Regions from separate parts of the Microbacterium sp. Soil_C_42 genome, predicted to be linked through region 2. Evidence: predicted binding sites of a transcription regulator. Region 2 holds the regulator's gene; each other region holds the start of a gene.
What was found. The regulator HrcA, encoded in region 2, represses chaperone genes, less so after heat shock. The targets are predictions, from matches to a motif close to TTNGCACTCGNNNNNNNCGAGTGCNAA.
Positions count from the first base shown of each region.

Region 1: a site for HrcA is predicted at 2,315-2,341, ahead of AC3A46_RS09775 (Hsp20/alpha crystallin family protein). Genes of this name have one in related genera too.
Region 3: a site for HrcA is predicted at 1,915-1,941, ahead of groES (co-chaperone GroES). Genes of this name have one in related genera too.

Region 1 is NZ_JBDGJU010000012.1:84,141-89,632, reverse strand. Features, by position in the region: gene AC3A46_RS09785 (ABC transporter ATP-binding protein) at 1-487, opposite strand, end outside; gene AC3A46_RS09780 (low temperature requirement protein A) at 588-1,745, shown strand; gene AC3A46_RS09775 (Hsp20/alpha crystallin family protein) at 1,810-2,262, opposite strand; gene AC3A46_RS09770 (L-serine ammonia-lyase, iron-sulfur-dependent, subunit alpha) at 2,406-4,007, opposite strand; gene AC3A46_RS09765 (VOC family protein) at 4,114-4,485, opposite strand; gene AC3A46_RS09760 (hypothetical protein) at 4,590-4,760, shown strand; gene AC3A46_RS09755 (OsmC family protein) at 4,839-5,369, opposite strand; gene AC3A46_RS09750 (GntR family transcriptional regulator) at 5,366-5,492, opposite strand, start outside.
Region 2 is NZ_JBDGJU010000021.1:44,696-50,187, reverse strand. Features, by position in the region: gene AC3A46_RS12965 (DUF1990 domain-containing protein) at 1-591, shown strand, start outside; gene hemW (radical SAM family heme chaperone HemW) at 599-1,816, shown strand; gene hrcA (heat-inducible transcriptional repressor HrcA) at 1,945-2,985, shown strand; gene dnaJ (molecular chaperone DnaJ) at 3,033-4,145, shown strand; gene AC3A46_RS12945 (16S rRNA (uracil(1498)-N(3))-methyltransferase) at 4,149-4,886, shown strand; gene AC3A46_RS12940 (HIT domain-containing protein) at 4,952-5,299, shown strand; gene AC3A46_RS12935 (PhoH family protein) at 5,352-5,492, shown strand, end outside.
Region 3 is NZ_JBDGJU010000022.1:47,772-53,263, forward strand. Features, by position in the region: gene AC3A46_RS13295 (hypothetical protein) at 210-665, shown strand; gene AC3A46_RS13300 (THUMP-like domain-containing protein) at 672-1,859, opposite strand; gene groES (co-chaperone GroES) at 2,021-2,317, shown strand; gene rarD (EamA family transporter RarD) at 2,698-3,642, shown strand; gene AC3A46_RS13315 (metal-sensitive transcriptional regulator) at 3,646-3,975, opposite strand; gene AC3A46_RS13320 (heavy metal translocating P-type ATPase) at 3,987-5,492, opposite strand, start outside.

The sequences.
Region 1 (5,492 bases), on a different contig from region 2:
CCGTGGGCTCGTCGAGGACGAGCAGCTCGGGCACCCCGAGCATGGCGACCGCGAGCGAGACGCGGCTCTCCTGTCCGCCGGAGAGCGAGTCGATGGTCTGGTCGCGCTGGTCGGCGAGACCGACCTGCTCGATGACGCGATCGACGTCGGTGCGGGGCGCGTCGACGAGGCGCGCGAAGTAGCGCAGGTTCTGCTGGATCGTGAGGTCGCCGTAGACAGAGGCGGCCTGCGTGTCGTATGCGACGCGCTTGCGCAGCGCGCGCGAACCGGCCGGTTCGCCGAGCACCGTCACGTCGCCGGCCGCGACCTTCTGCACGCCCACGATCGAGCGCATCAGCGTGGTCTTGCCGCACCCCGACGGGCCGAGCAGCCCGGTGATCTGCCCGCGCGGAACGTGCAGATCGAGCCCCGTGAACACCTCGGTCCTGCCGCGCGTGACGTGCAGGCCACGCACGCTCACCGCATCCGTCTGCGCGTTGTTCGTCACGAGATGAATAGTGGCCCGCCTCCGGCACGCCGTCCAGGGGCGAGATCGCGCCGGCGTGATGCCAGGATGAGGCATGCCCTTCGGGATGACGCGGAACGTGATGAGGCCGACGGACACTCCGCGCGCCGACCGGGTGACGTACATCGAGCTCTTCTTCGACCTCGTGTTCGTGTTCGCGCTGACGCAGCTGTCGGCGTATCTCTACGAGAATCAGAGCCCGCTCGGAGTGCTCGAGGGTGTGATCGTGGTGTGCGCGCTGTGGTGGGCGTGGGTGTCGACGACCTGGGTCACGAACTGGCTCGACCCGGTGACGCTGCCGGTTCGCGGCGCCGTCATCGGCCTCGCGTTCGTGTCGCTCGTCATGAGCGTCGCGATCGCCGAAGCTTTCGGCGAGCGTGCGTGGGCCTTCGCGATCGCCTACGTCATCCTTCAGGTGGGGCGCACGGCGTTCATCGTCTGGGCGACCGCCCGCCACGATCCGGCCGTGTCCAGGGACTTCACCGCGGTGCTCGCGTGGACGGTCGCGAGCGCTGTCTTCTGGCTGGTCGGCGCACTGCTGCCTCTCCCGTGGCAGCTGCCGCTGTGGGCGATCGCGCTCGGAATGGACCTCACGGGAACGCTTCTCGCGTTCCCCGTCCCGGGCCTCGGCAAGGTGCGCCTCGATCGCTGGGATCTGTCGGGTCCCCACATCGCCGAACGGACCGCGCTCTTCGTCCTGATCGCCCTCGGCGAGGGCATGCTCGTCACCGGCCTCGTCTTCGCCGAGACCGAGTCGTCCCCGGCATCCGTCGCCGCGCTCGTCGCCGCTTTCGCGACCGCTGCCGCAGCGTGGTGGATCTACTTCGACCACGGCGAGCGGGTCGGCGCCGAGACCATCGAGGCGTCGGACTCACCGGGTCGCCTGGCACGCACGGCCTACACGTGGATGCACCTGCCGATCGTGGCGGGGATCGTCGTGATCAGCGTGGGCGACAAGGACGCTCTCTCGCACCCGCACGAGCACGACCTCGCCGCGACGATCGCGGTCATCGGAGGGCCGATGCTGTTCCTCGCGGGCACGGTGCTGTTCCGCCATCTGCTCGAGCGGCGCTGGGCGCGCGCACAGCTCGCGGGGATGCTCGCGCTCGCACTCCTCGCGGCCGCCGCAAGCGTGCTCGACACGCTCACCCTCTCGGTCGCCGCGAGCCTCGTGCTCACCGGCATCGCCGTCGGGGAGACGGTCGGGCGCGTGCGGCGAGGACGCCGAGCGGGGGGCTGATCCCCCGACAGGTCGGATGCCTCCCCGCTGCGTCGGCGGGGAGGCATCCGTTCCGGAATGAGCCCTACTGCTCGATCGGCTGGGGCGCGTCGGACTCGTGCGCCGTGATCGTCGGCGCGCCGCCCTCGGACATCACCTCGATCTTGCGCGGCTTCGCCTTCTCGCTGACCGGGATCGTCACGCTCAGCACGCCGTTGTTGTAGCTCGCGGAGATGCGCTCGGTGTCGATGCCCTGGCCCAGGTTGAGCTGACGCAGGAAGCTCGCCGCCTCTCGTTCGCGCGTGATCCACTTGACGTCGTCGCCGCTCGTCAGCGTGCGCTCCGCGCGGATGGTCAGCAGCTGCCCGTCGACGTCGATGTCGACCGAACCCGGGTCGATGCCCGGCAGGTCGGCCGTCAGGATGTAGTGGTCACCGTCGCGATACAGGTCCATCGGCATGCGGCGGGGGCCGCGGCGCGTGTCGAAGAGACCGGCAGCAAGGCGGTCGAGGTCCCGGAACGGGTCGTTGGTGGCCATGATTATCTCCTCTCGTCGAACCTTGAGCCGTGGCGGCTCAACTGACGCCAGATTAGCACTCTCAACCCTCGAGTGCTAAGTCACCGGGCGTTCGCCGTGAACGAACAGGACGGCCTCCGGGCCGCGGCGACCAGCACTCGGCTTCAGCACTCGATGACGTTCACCGCGAGGCCGCCCTCGCTCGTCTCCTTGTACTTGTGCGACATGTCGATGCCGGTCTGGCGCATGGTCTCTACGACGGCGTCGAGCGAGACGTAGTGCGAACCGTCGCCACGCAGGGCGAGGCGCGCGGCGGTCACCGCCGTGGACGCGGCGATCGCGTTGCGCTCGATGCACGGGATCTGCACGAGTCCGCCGACCGGGTCGCAGGTGAGGCCGAGGTGGTGCTCCATCGCGATCTCGGCGGCGTTCTCGATCTGCCGGTTCGTGCCGCCCATCACGGCGGTGAGGCCGCCCGCGGCCATCGCGCACGCCGATCCCACCTCGGCCTGGCAGCCGCCCTCGGCGCCCGAGATCGACGCGTTGGCCTTGAACAGCGAGCCCAGCGCGGTGGCGGTGAGGAGGAATCGACGGATGCCTCGGCGACGGTTCGCCTCCGCCACCTGTTCGTCGTCCCAGCCCGCGGCCTCCTCGGTGGTCGCCGCGTGCCCGTGATAGCCGAGCAGTGCGCTGCCGACCAGCTCACCGTAGGGCGTCACCGCGTTGCCGGCGCCGAGGCCGGAATCGGCGAGGAAGCGCCACCAGTACATCGCGACGGCGGGCAGGATCCCGGCAGCGCCGTTCGTCGGAGCGGTCACGACCCGCCCGCCTGCGGCGTTCTCCTCGTTGACCGCGAGCGCGAAGGCGCCCAGCCACTCCCCCGGCAGCTCGCGACGGCCGTCGGCCTCGGCGGCCTCGAGCTGCTCGCGGATGGATGCTGCGCGGCGCTTGACCCCCAGCATCCCGGGGAGAACGCCCCCCGCCTGCAGGCCGGCCTCGACGCACGCGGCCATCGCGTCCCAGATCGCGTCCAGCCCCTCGGCGATGTCCTCGTCGGGGCGCAGCGACTCCTCGTTGATGCGCGCGGCCTCGGCGATCGTGATGCCCCGCTCGTCGCACGCGGCGAGCAGCTCCTCGGCGCTGGAGAAGTCCAGGGGGAACGCGTGCGTGGGCTCCCCTGGGGCCGCTGAGCCGGGCGCAGACTCACCTTCGCGACGGATGAAGCCGCCGCCGACGGAGTAGTAGGTCTCGCGGACGAGGAGTCCGGCATCCGTCCCCGCCACAGGGTCGAGAGCCGTGGACGAGCCCGTCTCGCGCACGCCGGGCACGGCGAGCGCACGCGCCGGTCCGTCGTCGGGCGAGGCCCACGCTTCGAGGGTCATGGCGTTGGGGTGACCGGGCAGCCTGGTGCGCGGCGCGAACACCACGTCGCCGCGCTGGAACGGCACCTCGCGCGTGCCCGCGAGCGGGAGGGCGCGATCGCCGGGCCAGGCGCTCCAGGCGGAGCGCACAGCATCCGGATCCACCGTCTCGGGTTCGAGGCCCTGCAGCCCCGCGACGACGGCGTCGGGTGTGCCGTGGCCGATGCCCGTGGCGCCGAGCGAGCCGTACAGCGTGCAGGTGACACGGCCGACTCGCGGCAGAACCCCGCTTTCGCGCAGGCGGACGACGAAATCGTGGGCGGCCCGCATGGGACCGACCGTGTGGGAGCTCGAGGGTCCTACGCCGATGGAGAACAGCTCGAACGCCGAGACATAGGCGCTCATCCCGACCAGGCTAACCCGACAAGAGCGTGCACTCTGACTCCTGTTATCGACTCGATACGGGCAGGATGCCTCATCTTGCGAGTATCCATCGTGCAGCCTGGCGGTCTCAGGAAGCGACGGGCCGGAACGAGACGAGGCCGACGGTGTTGCCCTCGGAGTCCTCGACGAAGGCCTGCCACTCGTCGTGCCCTGCCGGCCCGAGAGTGTCGTCCTCGTGGGTGAAGATCACGTGCGGCGGTGAGACGACCTCGGCCCGATCGCCGATCCGCTCGAGGGCCGCCGTGACGTCGTCGACGTGCAGGTACAGCAGCGCGGTCGGGGCGTTGCGGTCCAGCAGCAGCCGCACGCCGTCGAGGTCGAAGAACAGCAGGCCCGGCGGATCGAACACCGCCGTCGCGGCACTGCCGAGGAGGGAGGTGTAGAAGCCTGCGGCGCGCTCGAGGTCGTCGGCATGCTGACCAACCTGCACGAGTCTCATGGCGCCATTCTCGCGCCCGCCCGAGACCGATGCCAGGGACACGGCCCTTCCCGCGGCGGGCCGGCGAGGAGTATCAATGAGGGAGGCGATCCTGGAGGTTGGCGATGCTGCTTTTCGTGCTCTATCTGATCCTGATGGTCGGCGGAATGGTGATCCTGGGGCTGTCGTTCGCGTCGCCGGTCCTGCCTGCGCTGGTGTTCGTCGTGGGCCTGCTCTGCATCGTGGCGGCCGTCGCGATTCCGGTCACCGCAGGAGCCTTCGAACAACGCCGGTAGGCGAGCGCCCGCGCACGGTGAGGCTCGAGCTCGTGGGAGCGGACGCGGCGGGCCGCAGCATCCTGAATCGCGCCCTCCTCATCGGGAGCCAGGTGTACGAGACAGGACGTTGTTGACGCATGTCGGCGTTGCGGAGGAGGGCTCCTCAATGTGCACGACGACCTCGTGGTGAATCGGCGTGTTTATCGAGCGGGCGATAAAGCAGTAGTTGCCGACCTGATCGTGCAGCTGCGCAGCTATCGCGGGGTCGCTTTCGGCGGTGATTGTTACCGTCGGATGGAGGGTGACGGTCTCAAACTTCCCGGCCCCTCCGGCTTCTTCGACCATGGCCCCGATCGAGTGGTCCTCGTACGCGGTCACGATCACGCCGGCCCTCGCAGCGAGGTGGAGATACCAGAGCATGTGGCACTGTGCGATCGACGAGAGGTAGAGCTGCTCTGGGTTCCAGCGGGCGGCATCGCCTCGGAAGGCGGGGTCAGATGATCCGAGAATCAACCCGGGGCCGGCGGCGGCCACTGTGTGATCGCGGGAGAACGCTCGGTAGGAGCTGGTGCCGGTGCCGGTGTTGCCGGCCCAGGTCAGTTCGATCTCGTAGTTGTGAGTGGTCATGAGGTGCTCCTCGTCACGGGTTGGTTCTTACTCAACGCGTCGCGGGTTGCGAACGCGTGGGCTTCGACTGCGGCACGCGCCCTTGGGGCGTCACCTTCGCGGAGGGCGTCGAGGATGGCCTCG
Region 2 (5,492 bases):
GCGCCGGATCTGATGCAGTATCCGCCGGAGCGCAGCATCCCTGCAGAGCAGTCCTGGCGGATCGGCAGCGGCGAAGCGCGCTTCCGCGCCGCGAGCGAGGCGCTGATGTCGTGGACCGCACAGCGCGGCGCCGGGCTCGACGTCAGCGACGTGCGCCCCGCCTCCGGCCCCACGTACTCGGGGGTGAGCTTCGACGCCGAGGGCAACCCCGTGGGGCCCAGTCGCTCCGAGGCTGAACAGCGCTTCGACGCGGACGGCACCCCGTTCGTCGGCGCGGGCACGACGATCCGCGTCGACGGTCGCGTCAAGGGGCTGCGCGCCGACGCGGAGCTGCGCGTCATCTTCGCCGTCGAGGAGCCTCGGCGGGTGGGCTTCGCGCTCGGGACCGTGAGCGACTCCGTCGTGAGCGGCGAGGAGTCGTTCATGCTCGACTGGTACGACAACGACGAGGTCTGGTTCACCGTCCGCGCGTTCGACGCGCCCCGTGCCGTGCTGTACCGGATGCTTCCGGGGCTCACGAAGCGCCGGCGTCGCGAGCTGTTCACGCGGTACCTGCGCGCGATCTCGCCCCTGTACACGACTCCCGCGTGAGGCGCTGATGGGCTCCGCTCTTCCGCTCGGCGAGCCCGTTCCCACGGACGGCTCGCTGCCGTCCGGCACGCGCATCGATCCGGCCGCAGAGTTCAGCGTGTATCTGCACGTCCCCTTCTGCCGCGTCCGCTGCGGGTACTGCGACTTCAACACGTACACGTCCTCCGAGCTGCGCGGTGCCCGCCAGGACGAGTACGCCGACACGCTCCTTCGAGAGATCGAGCTGGCGGCGCCCGTGCTCGAGCGCGCCGGTGGGAACCGTCCCGCGTCCACGGTGTTCTTCGGCGGCGGCACCCCGACGCTCCTCCCGCCCGGCGACCTCGCCCGCATGCTGGCCGGCGTGCGCGACACGTTCGGTGTCGCCGAAGGGGCCGAGATCACCGTCGAGGCCAACCCCGACACGGTGACGCCCGCGGTCGCGGCCGAGCTCGCCGGATCCGGTGTGACACGCCTGTCCATCGGCATGCAGTCGGCCGTTCCGCACGTTCTCGCGGCCCTGGATCGCACGCACGATCCCGACAACGTCCGCACGGCGGTGGCCGCGGCGCGCGGGGCCGGGCTCGACGTGAGCGTCGACCTCATCTACGGCGCGCCGGGTGAATCGCTGGACGACTGGCGCGCTTCGCTCGAGGCGGCGGTGTCTCTCGAACCCGACCACATCTCGGCGTACGCGCTCATCATCGAGGACGGCACCAAGCTCGCTCGCCAGATCCGCCGTGGTGAGGTCGTCGCACCCGACGACGACCTGCAGGCCGACATGTACGAGCTGGCGGACGACCTGCTCGCGGACGCGGGGTTCGAGTGGTACGAGGTGTCGAACTGGGCGCGTGGTGACGCGCATCGCTCCCGCCACAACCTCGCGTACTGGGTCGGCGCAGACTGGTGGGGCTTCGGCCCCGGCGCGCACAGCCACGTCGCCGGTGTGCGGTTCTGGAACGTCAAGCACCCCGCGGCCTACGCGCAGCGGCTGAGCGCGGGGCAGTCGCCGGCCGCCGGACGGGAGATCCCGGATGCCGCGGCCAGAAACCTCGAGAGCGTGCTGCTGCGCACCCGCATCCGCGAGGGCCTGCCCGTCGAGGAGCTCCTCGGCGAAGGCCGCCACGCGGTCGCCGCGCTGATCGCGGACGGGCTCATCGAGGGTCCCGCCGCGCTGCGCGGGAGGATCGTGCTCACGCGCCGCGGCCGACTCCTCGCCGACGCGGTGGTGCGGGCGCTCACCGATTAGCCCCAGCGCGATCATGCGTCGGACGGCTTCGCAATCCATCCCGGCGTCGCTCGACGATCCTGGCAGGGGCATCGGATAGAATTGGCACTCCAGTCATGCGAGTGCCAGCTGCGGCGTGGGGAGGCGGGATGGTCAGCGAACGAGGTCTGCAGGTGCTGCGGGCGATCGTCCAGGACTACGTCGACACGCGCGAGCCGGTCGGCAGCAAGGCGATCGTCGAACGGCACGCCTTCGGAGTTTCGGCCGCGACGATCCGCAACGACATGGCCCTGCTCGAGGACGAAGAGCTCATCGTCGCACCGCACACCTCGTCGGGCCGCGTGCCCACCGACAAGGGCTACCGCGTCTTCGTCGACCATCTCGCGGAGCTCCGCCCGCTCTCGCCGCCCCAGCGGGCGGCCATCGCCACGTTCCTCGACGGCTCCGGCGACCTCGACGACGTCCTGGTGCGCACCGTGCGCGCGCTCACGCAGCTGACCGGCCAGGTCGCGATCGTGCAGTACCCGTCGTTCGCGCGCGCGACCGTCACCCATGTCGAGCTGGTCCAGCTCGGCGGCGGACGGATGCTGGTCATCGTGGTCACCGACACGGGACGCGTGTCGCAGCGTCTGACGTTCGTCGGCGAGGAGTTCGACGACGTCGACCTCGCGCACATCCGTGCGGGGCTCGGCACTCTGCTGGTCGGCAGGCCCGTCCGCGAAGGACTGCAGCGCATCGCCGAGCGCCTCGAAGGACCGGATGCCCAGGCTCCGGCGCACGAGCGCGCGACCGACGAGATCGTCCGCGCCGTCGCCGAGGAGCTCGAGGAGTTCCGCCAGGACAAGCTCGTGATGGCCGGCAGCGCCAACCTCGCACGCCGAGAATCCGACTTCCGCGGCAGCATCTATCCGCTCCTCGAGGCGATCGAGGAGCAGGTGACCCTGCTCAGGCTGATGGGGGAGATGGTCGCCGACGAGCAGGGCCTGGCGGCGAGCATCGGCCGCGAGAACGAGGCGTTCGGCCTGGCCGAGGCATCCGTCGTCGCCAGCGACTACGACGCGACGGGCTCTCTCGCCCGCGTCGGCGTGCTGGGCCCGACGCGCATGGACTACCCCACCAATCTCGCGACGGTCCGCGCCGTCGCGCGCTATCTCACGCGCATGCTCGAGCAGGACGACAGCTCCCGCTGACGCACGCGCACACGATCCCGCGGCGCGCCCGCGGCAGGAAGGCGAAAGTGGCTGACCACTACGAGGTCCTCGGCGTCGCACGCGACGCCTCCACCGACGAGATCAAGAAGGCATACCGGCGGCTGGCCCGTCAGCTGCACCCCGACGTGAACCCGGGCGAGGAGGCGTCCGAGCGCTTCAAGCTCGTGACGCACGCATACGACGTCCTCAGCGACCCGGAGCAGCGCGCCCGCTATGACATGGGCGGCGGCGACTCGCCGTTCGGCGGCGGGGCCGGCGGCTTCGGCGGGTTCAACGACATCTTCGAGACCTTCTTCGGTGCGGCGGGCGGATCGCGCGGCCGGCCACGATCGCGCCGCGAGCGCGGCCAGGACGCCCTGGTCCGCGTCACCCTCGAGCTCGGCGATGTGGTGTTCGGCACCCACCGCGACATCGAGGTCGACACGGCCGTCGTGTGCGAGACCTGTCAGGGCTCGTGCTGCCAGCCCGGGACGAGCCCCGTCACGTGCGACATCTGCCACGGCACCGGCAACGTGCAGCGCCAGGTGCGCAGCCTCCTCGGCAACGTCGTCACGACGCAGCCGTGCAACGTCTGCCAGGGCTACGGCACCACCATCCCGTACCCGTGCGCCACCTGCCAGGGACAGGGCCGCGTGCGCGCCCGCCGCACGGTGTCGCTCGACATCCCGGCCGGCGTCGAGACCGGACTCCGCCTGCAGCTGCCGGGTTCGGGCGAGGTCGGCCCGGCGGGCGGCCCCAACGGCGACCTGTACATCGAGGTCACGGTGCAGCCGCACGAGGTGTTCAGCCGTGACGGCGACGACCTGCTGGCGACGCTCGAGGTGTCGATGCCCGACGCGATCCTCGGCACGACGACGACCATCCAGTCGCTCGACGGCCCGGTCGACCTCGAGGTGCGGGCAGGCGTTCAGGCGGGAGACATCCTGACGATCAAGGGCCGCGGCATCACGCCGCTGCGCGGCTCGCAGCGGGGCGACCTCAAGGTCGGTGTGCACGTGGTCACGCCCACACGCCTCGACCACAAGGAGCGCGCCCTCATCGAGGACTTCGCGAAGCGCACCAAGGCGCCGGCTCCCCGGCTCGCCGAGTTCCACCAGGGCCTGTTCGCGAAGCTCCGCGATCGCTTCCGGAACAGCTGACCGGTGGCACTGCACTTCCTCCTCGACGAGCCCGTCGGCGCCGCTCCCGGCGACGCGGTGACGCTCACCGGCGCGGAGGCCCACCACGCCTCGACGGTGCGCCGGGTGCGCGTCGGCGAGGAGGTCACGGTCGGTGACGGCCGCGGAGCATGGCTCACGGGCACGGTCGAGTCGGTGGCGCCCCGCGAGGTGGTCGTGCGCATCGACGGACGGGCGGATGCTGCGCCGCCGAGCCCGCGCATCGTGCTCGTGCAGGCACTGGCCAAGGGGGATCGGGACGAGCTCGCCGTGCAGGCGGCGACCGAGCTCGGCGTCGACGAGATCGTGCCGTGGCAGGCCGCGCGCAGCGTGTCCCGCTGGGACGCGGCGAAGGCCGCGAAGGGCCGCGCCCGCTGGGCGAGCATCGTGCGGGAGGCGGCGAAGCAGGCCCACCGCGCGTGGGTGCCGGAGGTGGCGGAGCTGACCACGACCGCGGCGCTGGCGCGCCGGGCGGCAGCATCCCTCGTCCTGATCCTCGAACCGACGGCGACCGAGCGGCTCAGCGCGCTCGCGGTGGACCCGGGTGAGGAGCGCGACATCGTGCTCGTCGTCGGGCCCGAAGGCGGCATCGCCCCCGAAGAGCTCGACGCCCTCGCGGCCGCAGGCGCGCGAGGCGTGCGCCTCGGCGACACGGTGCTGCGCACGTCGACCGCGGGTCCCGCGGCGCTGGCCGTCGTCAGCACCGCGCTCGGGCGGTGGTGACGGTTCGACCGGCTCGGCGACCGCTCCCGGAGCCGGTCGCAGGGCCCCGTCGGTAGACTTGCGACATGAGTGAGCCTTCGATCTTCACGCGCATCCTGGACGGGCGGATCCCGTCCGAGATCATCGCAGAGACCGAGAACGCGTTCGCCATCCGCGACATCGCCCCGCAGGCGCCTGTGCACCTGCTGGTGATCCCCAAGACCGAGGAGTACCGCAACGTCGTCGAGCTCGCCGCCGGCGACCCCGACCTCATGGCGGAGCTCGTGGGACTCGCGAACACAGTCGCCGCCGATCATTCGGACGGGGACTTCCGCCTGGTCTTCAACACCGGCCCCCACGCGGGCCAGACCATCTTCCACGTGCACGCCCATGTGCTCGCGGGAGGCCTCGAAGAGAAGAGTGTCGGTGCCTGATCAACCCGGTCATGAGACGGTGAGCGACCACGTCGAGGTCGACGGCGTCGCGATGGTGCAGCTTCTCGGTCCGCAGGACCGGTTGCTGCGGGTCGTCGAGAAGGAGCACCCGGGTGTCGACGTGCATGTGCGCGGCAACGAGATCACCCTCACGGGCGAGGCGCCGGCCGTCGCGGCGGCGCGGACGCTGGTC
Region 3 (5,492 bases), on a different contig from region 2:
CGACGCCTGCGGATGCGGCAGGCGTTTCGACTGCGGGCGCCAGAGCGCCCTCCGCTCAACGAGCGGGAACTTCGGATGGAGTGGATGGACCCGACGCCGCATCCCGCGCGTCGGGCGAGCCTGCGCGTCCACACGCAGCGACGGAACGCCCCGAGGATCCGGGCGACCTCGACTCGGCGACTTCGGAGACCTCAGCGTCTGTTCCACCGGTGGCACCGGCTCGGCCGGCCGGGGCGACCGTGACCTCGGTGTCGCCCGACGTCGACCTCGCGCAGGACGCGTCGCCGCTGCCGGGGGCTCACCGCGGAGGGTTCCTCCGGCTGCCGACGGCGCCGGTCGCCGTCACGGTGGAGACCGCACCGGCAGAGCCGGGCAGCGAGTTCACGCCCGACGCCGCGTCGTGGACGGCATCGGACTCGTTGCTGCACCGCGGGCTCGCGGGCTGGGCGCTCGGCTTCGCGATCCTCGGGCTCCTCGTGTCGATGTTCGTCGGCTGGGGCTTCCCGATCGGGCTGGTCGCGATCGTGTCCGCGATCATCGCGCTGCGCCGTCCGCTCGAAAGCCGCGCGGTGGCCGTCTGGGCGATCGTGCTCGGAACGCTGTCGATCCTCTACAGCGCCGGCTGGCTCCTCTACGCCGCGGCGCGCGCCGACATCATCGGCTGATCCGCGTCAGACGCGGTCGGCGAGGATCGCGGTGCGGCGGGTGCCGATCCTCGTGAGGAGGAGGGTCGCGGCCGCCGAGCCGCGGAGCTTCAGGCGCGTGCGGAGGGCGGCGGGGTCCACGTCCACGCCCCGCTTCTTGATCTCGAGGCGGCCGATGTCGCGCTCGCGCAGGGCCTTGCCCAGAGCCTTCTCGTCGGCGGGCAGCACCTCTCGCACGCGGAACGTCGAGACGAACGGTGACGTGAGGGCGGCGTCCGAGGTGAGGTAGGCGATGTGCTCGTCGAGCATCCCCGCCTCGAGCGTGCGGGCGACGTCGCCGATCAGGCGCGCGCGGATGACGGCGCCATCGGGCTCGTGCAGGAAGGCGCCGAGGTCGCGGACGGGTTCGTCCGCAGCATCCGTCTCCGCCGTCATCTCGTGAGCCTTCTCGCCGCGGATGACGAGCGCAGCGCGGCGCACGCCGGGGCGCGCGAGCGCGCCCGACCACAGCACGAGCTCGATCGTCGAGCCGTCCGCGCTCACCCACTGGGCCTCGACGTCGTCGGGGATGAGATCGCGGTCGAGGCCGGGGCCGAGCTTCACGCCGGCGGGCATGCGACGCGCGAGGTCGAAGACCCAGTCGAGCGAGGGCGACCAGTCCTCCGGGCGCGTGCGCGCCGTCTCGGAGTGCCCGGCGGTGCGGCGTGCCGGGTCGAGCCACACGGCCTCGATGCCGTCGAGGTCGGCGTCCTCCGCCGTGCCGAGACGCACCTCGGCGTCCGCGCCGAACGGTGCGAGGTTGTAGGCGGCGATGCCGGCGGTGACCTCGTCGGCGTCGACCGCCGTCACGCGCAGGCCGAGCCCGGCGAGCCCGAGGGCGTCCCCGCCGATGCCGCAGCCGAGGTCGGCGACCCGCGCGAAGCCCGCGTCGCGGAACCGCGCTGCGTGGCGGGCAGCGATGCCGAGCCGCGTCGCCTGTTCGAGACCGGCGCGGGTGAACAGCATCCGCTCCGCCAGATCGCCGAACTTCGCCCGCGCGCGCGTGCGGAGGCGTGCCTGGCCGACGACCGCCGAGACGAGGTCGGGGGAGTGGCCGTCGCGGCGCAGCCGCGTCACGGTGCGCGCGACATCGTCGGAGGAGTCCACCGGCGGCATCGCATCGAGCAGGCGCAGGCCCTCGGGTGTCAGGAGCGCTTCGAGTTCGGACAGTTCCACCCGCCGAGCCTACGGCGCGCGCGGCCGCGTGGGCACCGATCCGTGTGACGACTCATTGGCACTCACGTTGCATGAGTGCCAGCCCGTTGCCTAGACTGACGTAAGCACTCTCAACGTCAGAGTGCTAACGAGTCTTAGTCTCAAGAAAGAAGAGGTAGACCGTGTCGGTTTCCATCAAGCCGCTCGAGGACCGCATCGTCATCAAGCAGGTCGAGGCCGAGCAGACCACGTCCAGCGGTCTGGTCATCCCCGACACCGCCAAGGAGAAGCCCCAGGAGGGCGAGGTCGTTGCGGTGGGCCCGGGTCGTATCGACGACAACGGCAACCGCATCCCGCTTGACGTCGCCGTCGGCGACCGCGTGATCTACAGCAAGTACGGCGGGACCGAGGTCAAGTTCGGCGGCGACGAGTTCCTCGTCCTGTCGGCTCGCGACGTCCTCGCGGTCGTCGTTCGCTGAGTTCCGCGCACTGCGCGTACCGAAAGGGTCGGATGCTTCGGCATCCGGCCCTTTCGTCGTCCGCGGGCACGACACGACGTGCTCCGCAGTCACAAAGGGCGGGAGCCGAGGCCTTGCAACCCGCCAAGAGTGACTGCGGAGCAGCGAGGCGATGCGGGGGGAGGACCGGGTCGTCCGACGGTGGCAGGGATGACGCCACGGACGACGGAGAGCGGATGCTGCGGCCCTGCGGCTGCGGGCCGCGCCGGGGCGGGCCGCGGCGGGGCGGGGCGGGGCGGGGCGGGGCGGGGCGGGCGTAGGCTGACTCGGTGAGTCACGAGCAGTCTGCCCTTCCCGATCGCGACGTGGCGGACGGGCTCGACGACTCGACGGCGCTCGACCTGGGCGTCACCACCGGGACGCGCAGGGCCGCGTCCGATGCGGCTGAGACCCGGGAGCGCCGGCTCGGCGGGGTCTTCACGTTCTCCGCGTACCTGCTGTGGGGCTTCCTGCCGCTGTACTTCCTGCTCCTGGCGCCCACCGGGCCGTGGGAGATCGTGGCGTGGCGCATCCTGCTGTCGCTGGTCTTCTGCGCGCTGCTGCTCACGGTGACCCGCACGTGGTCGCGACTCGCGGCGATCTTCCGGCAGCCGAGGGTGCTCGGTCTCACCGTGATCGCGGGCCTCCTGATCTACGTCAACTGGCAGGTGTTCATCTACGGCGCCCTGAACGGTCACGTGATCGAGACCAGCCTGGGCTACTTCATCAACCCGATCGCGACGGTCCTGCTCGCCGTGCTCGTGCTGCGCGAGCGGCTGCGGCCGACGCAGTGGGTCGCCATCGGCATCGCCGCGGCGGCGGTCGCAGTGATCGTGATCGGCTACCGCGCCTTCCCGTGGATCGCGCTCACGCTCGCAGCATCCTTCGGCGTCTACGGCCTCGTGAAGAAGAAGGTCGGCCCGTCGGTCGACGCCGTGAGCGGGCTGACCCTCGAGACGCTGTGGCTCACCCCGATCGCGGTGGTCGTGCTCGTGATCGTCGGCGCGACCGAGGGACTGACGATGGGCTCGGAAGGCTGGCAGCACACCGTGCTCCTCAGCCTGACCGGCGTCATCACCGCGGTGCCGCTCCTGCTCTTCGCCGCCGGCGCGCGCCGTGTCTCGCTCACGACCATCGGGCTGCTGCAGTTCGTCGCACCGGTGCTGCAGTTCCTCGTGGGCTGGCTCGTGCTGGGGGAGCCGATGCCCCTCGAGCGCTGGATCGGCTTCGGGCTCGTGTGGGTCGCGCTGACCGTGCTCACGGTCGATTCGGTCATCCACGCCCGCCGCAGCCGCGTCGCGGCGTAGCGCTCAGCGCACCAGGCGGGCGATGGCCTGCGTGGCCTCGGTGATCTTGGCGTCGGCCTCGGCGCCGCCCAGGCGCGCAGCATCCACCACGCAGTGGCGCAGGTGGTCGTCCAGCAGACCCACGGCGACGGCTTCGAGTGCGGAGGTCAGCGCGCTGATCTGCGTGAGGATGTCGATGCAGTACTTCTCGTCCTCGACCATCTTGTGGATGCCGCGGGCCTGGCCCTCGATGCGCTTGAGGCGATTGAGGTACTTGTCCTTATCGGTGATGTAGCCGTGGTGGGAGTGCTCGGCGGAGTCGGAGTGCGCGTGCTCGAGGGTGGTGTCGGTCATGTCGGGCTCCTTCAACGGTGAGCGGTCGAGAGGCTGCGGAAGCGACGCAGGCGCAGGCTGTTGCCCACGACGAAGACGCTCGAGAACGCCATCGCCGCTCCGGCGATCATAGGGTTCAACAGGCCCAGCGCCGCCAGCGGGATCGCGGCCACGTTGTACGCGAAGGCCCAGAACAGATTGACCTTGATCGTGCGGAGGGTCGCGCGCGAGAGACGGATCGCGTCGGCCGCGCTGCGCAGATCCCCGCGGACCAGGGTGATGTCGGATGCCTCGATCGCGGCATCCGTCCCGGTTCCCATCGCCAGACCGAGGTCGGCCTGGGCGAGGGCGGCGGCGTCGTTCACGCCGTCGCCGACCATCGCTACGACGCGGCCCTCGCTCTGGAGCTCGGTCACGACGGCGACCTTGTCCTGCGGAAGCACCTCGGCGATCACGCGCTCGATGCCGACCTCGTCGGCGATGGCCTGTGCCGCGGCGGCGTTGTCGCCCGTGAGGAGCACCGGCGACAGGCCGAGGGCCTTCAGCTGCCGCACTGCCTCGCGGCTCGTGGGCTTGACCTGGTCGGCGACGACGAGAAGGCCGTGCACCGCGCCGTCCCACGCGGCGAGGACCGGGGTGCGGCCCAGCGCCTCGGCCGCGGCTTTCGCGGCAGCCAGGTCGTCGGGGAGGGTCAGTGCCCAGTCGGCGAGCAGGACTTCGCGGCCGACGAGCACTGCGTGCCCCTCCACGACGCCCGAGACGCCCTTGCCCGGCACGTTCTGGAACGACTCGACCGGCGGCAGGTCTCCGGCCTCGGCGGTCGCGGCGCGGGCGATCGCCTGCGCGATCGGGTGCTCGGAGGCGTGCTCCAGGGCGCCCGCGAGACGCAGCAGCTCGGCGCGCGCCGCGGACGCCTGGTTCGTGTGCGGCGGGGCGGATCCGGTGACCACGACGTCGATGAGCGACATGCGTCCGCTCGTGACGGTGCCGGTCTTGTCGAGCACGACCGTGTCGACGGTGCGCGTGGACTCGAGCACCTCCGGCCCCTTGATGAGGATGCCGAGCTGCGCGCCGCGGCCGGTGCCGACGAGCAGGGCGGTGGGGGTCGCGAGCCCAAGCGCGCATGGGCACGCGATGATGAGCACGGCGACGGCCGCGGTGAAGGCCATGGAAGCCGGGGCGCCCGTGAGGAGCCAGGCCACGAGCGTGCCGAGCGAGATCAGCAGCACGATCGGGACGAACACGCCCGAGATGCGATCGGCCAGGCGCTGCACCTTGGCCTTGCCCGACTGGGCGTCTTCGACGAGCCGCGCCATCTGCGCGAGCTGCGTGTCGTCGCCGACGCGCGTCGCGCGCACCACCAGCCGGCCGCCCGCGTTGACGGTGGCGCCGACGACCGCATCGCCGGGGGAGACCTCGACGGGGACCGATTCGCCTGTCACCATCGAGGCGTCGACGGCGGAGGTGCCGGAGGTCACGACCCCGTCGGTCGCGATCTTCTCGCCGGGCCGCACGACGAACTCCTCGCCGACGCGGAG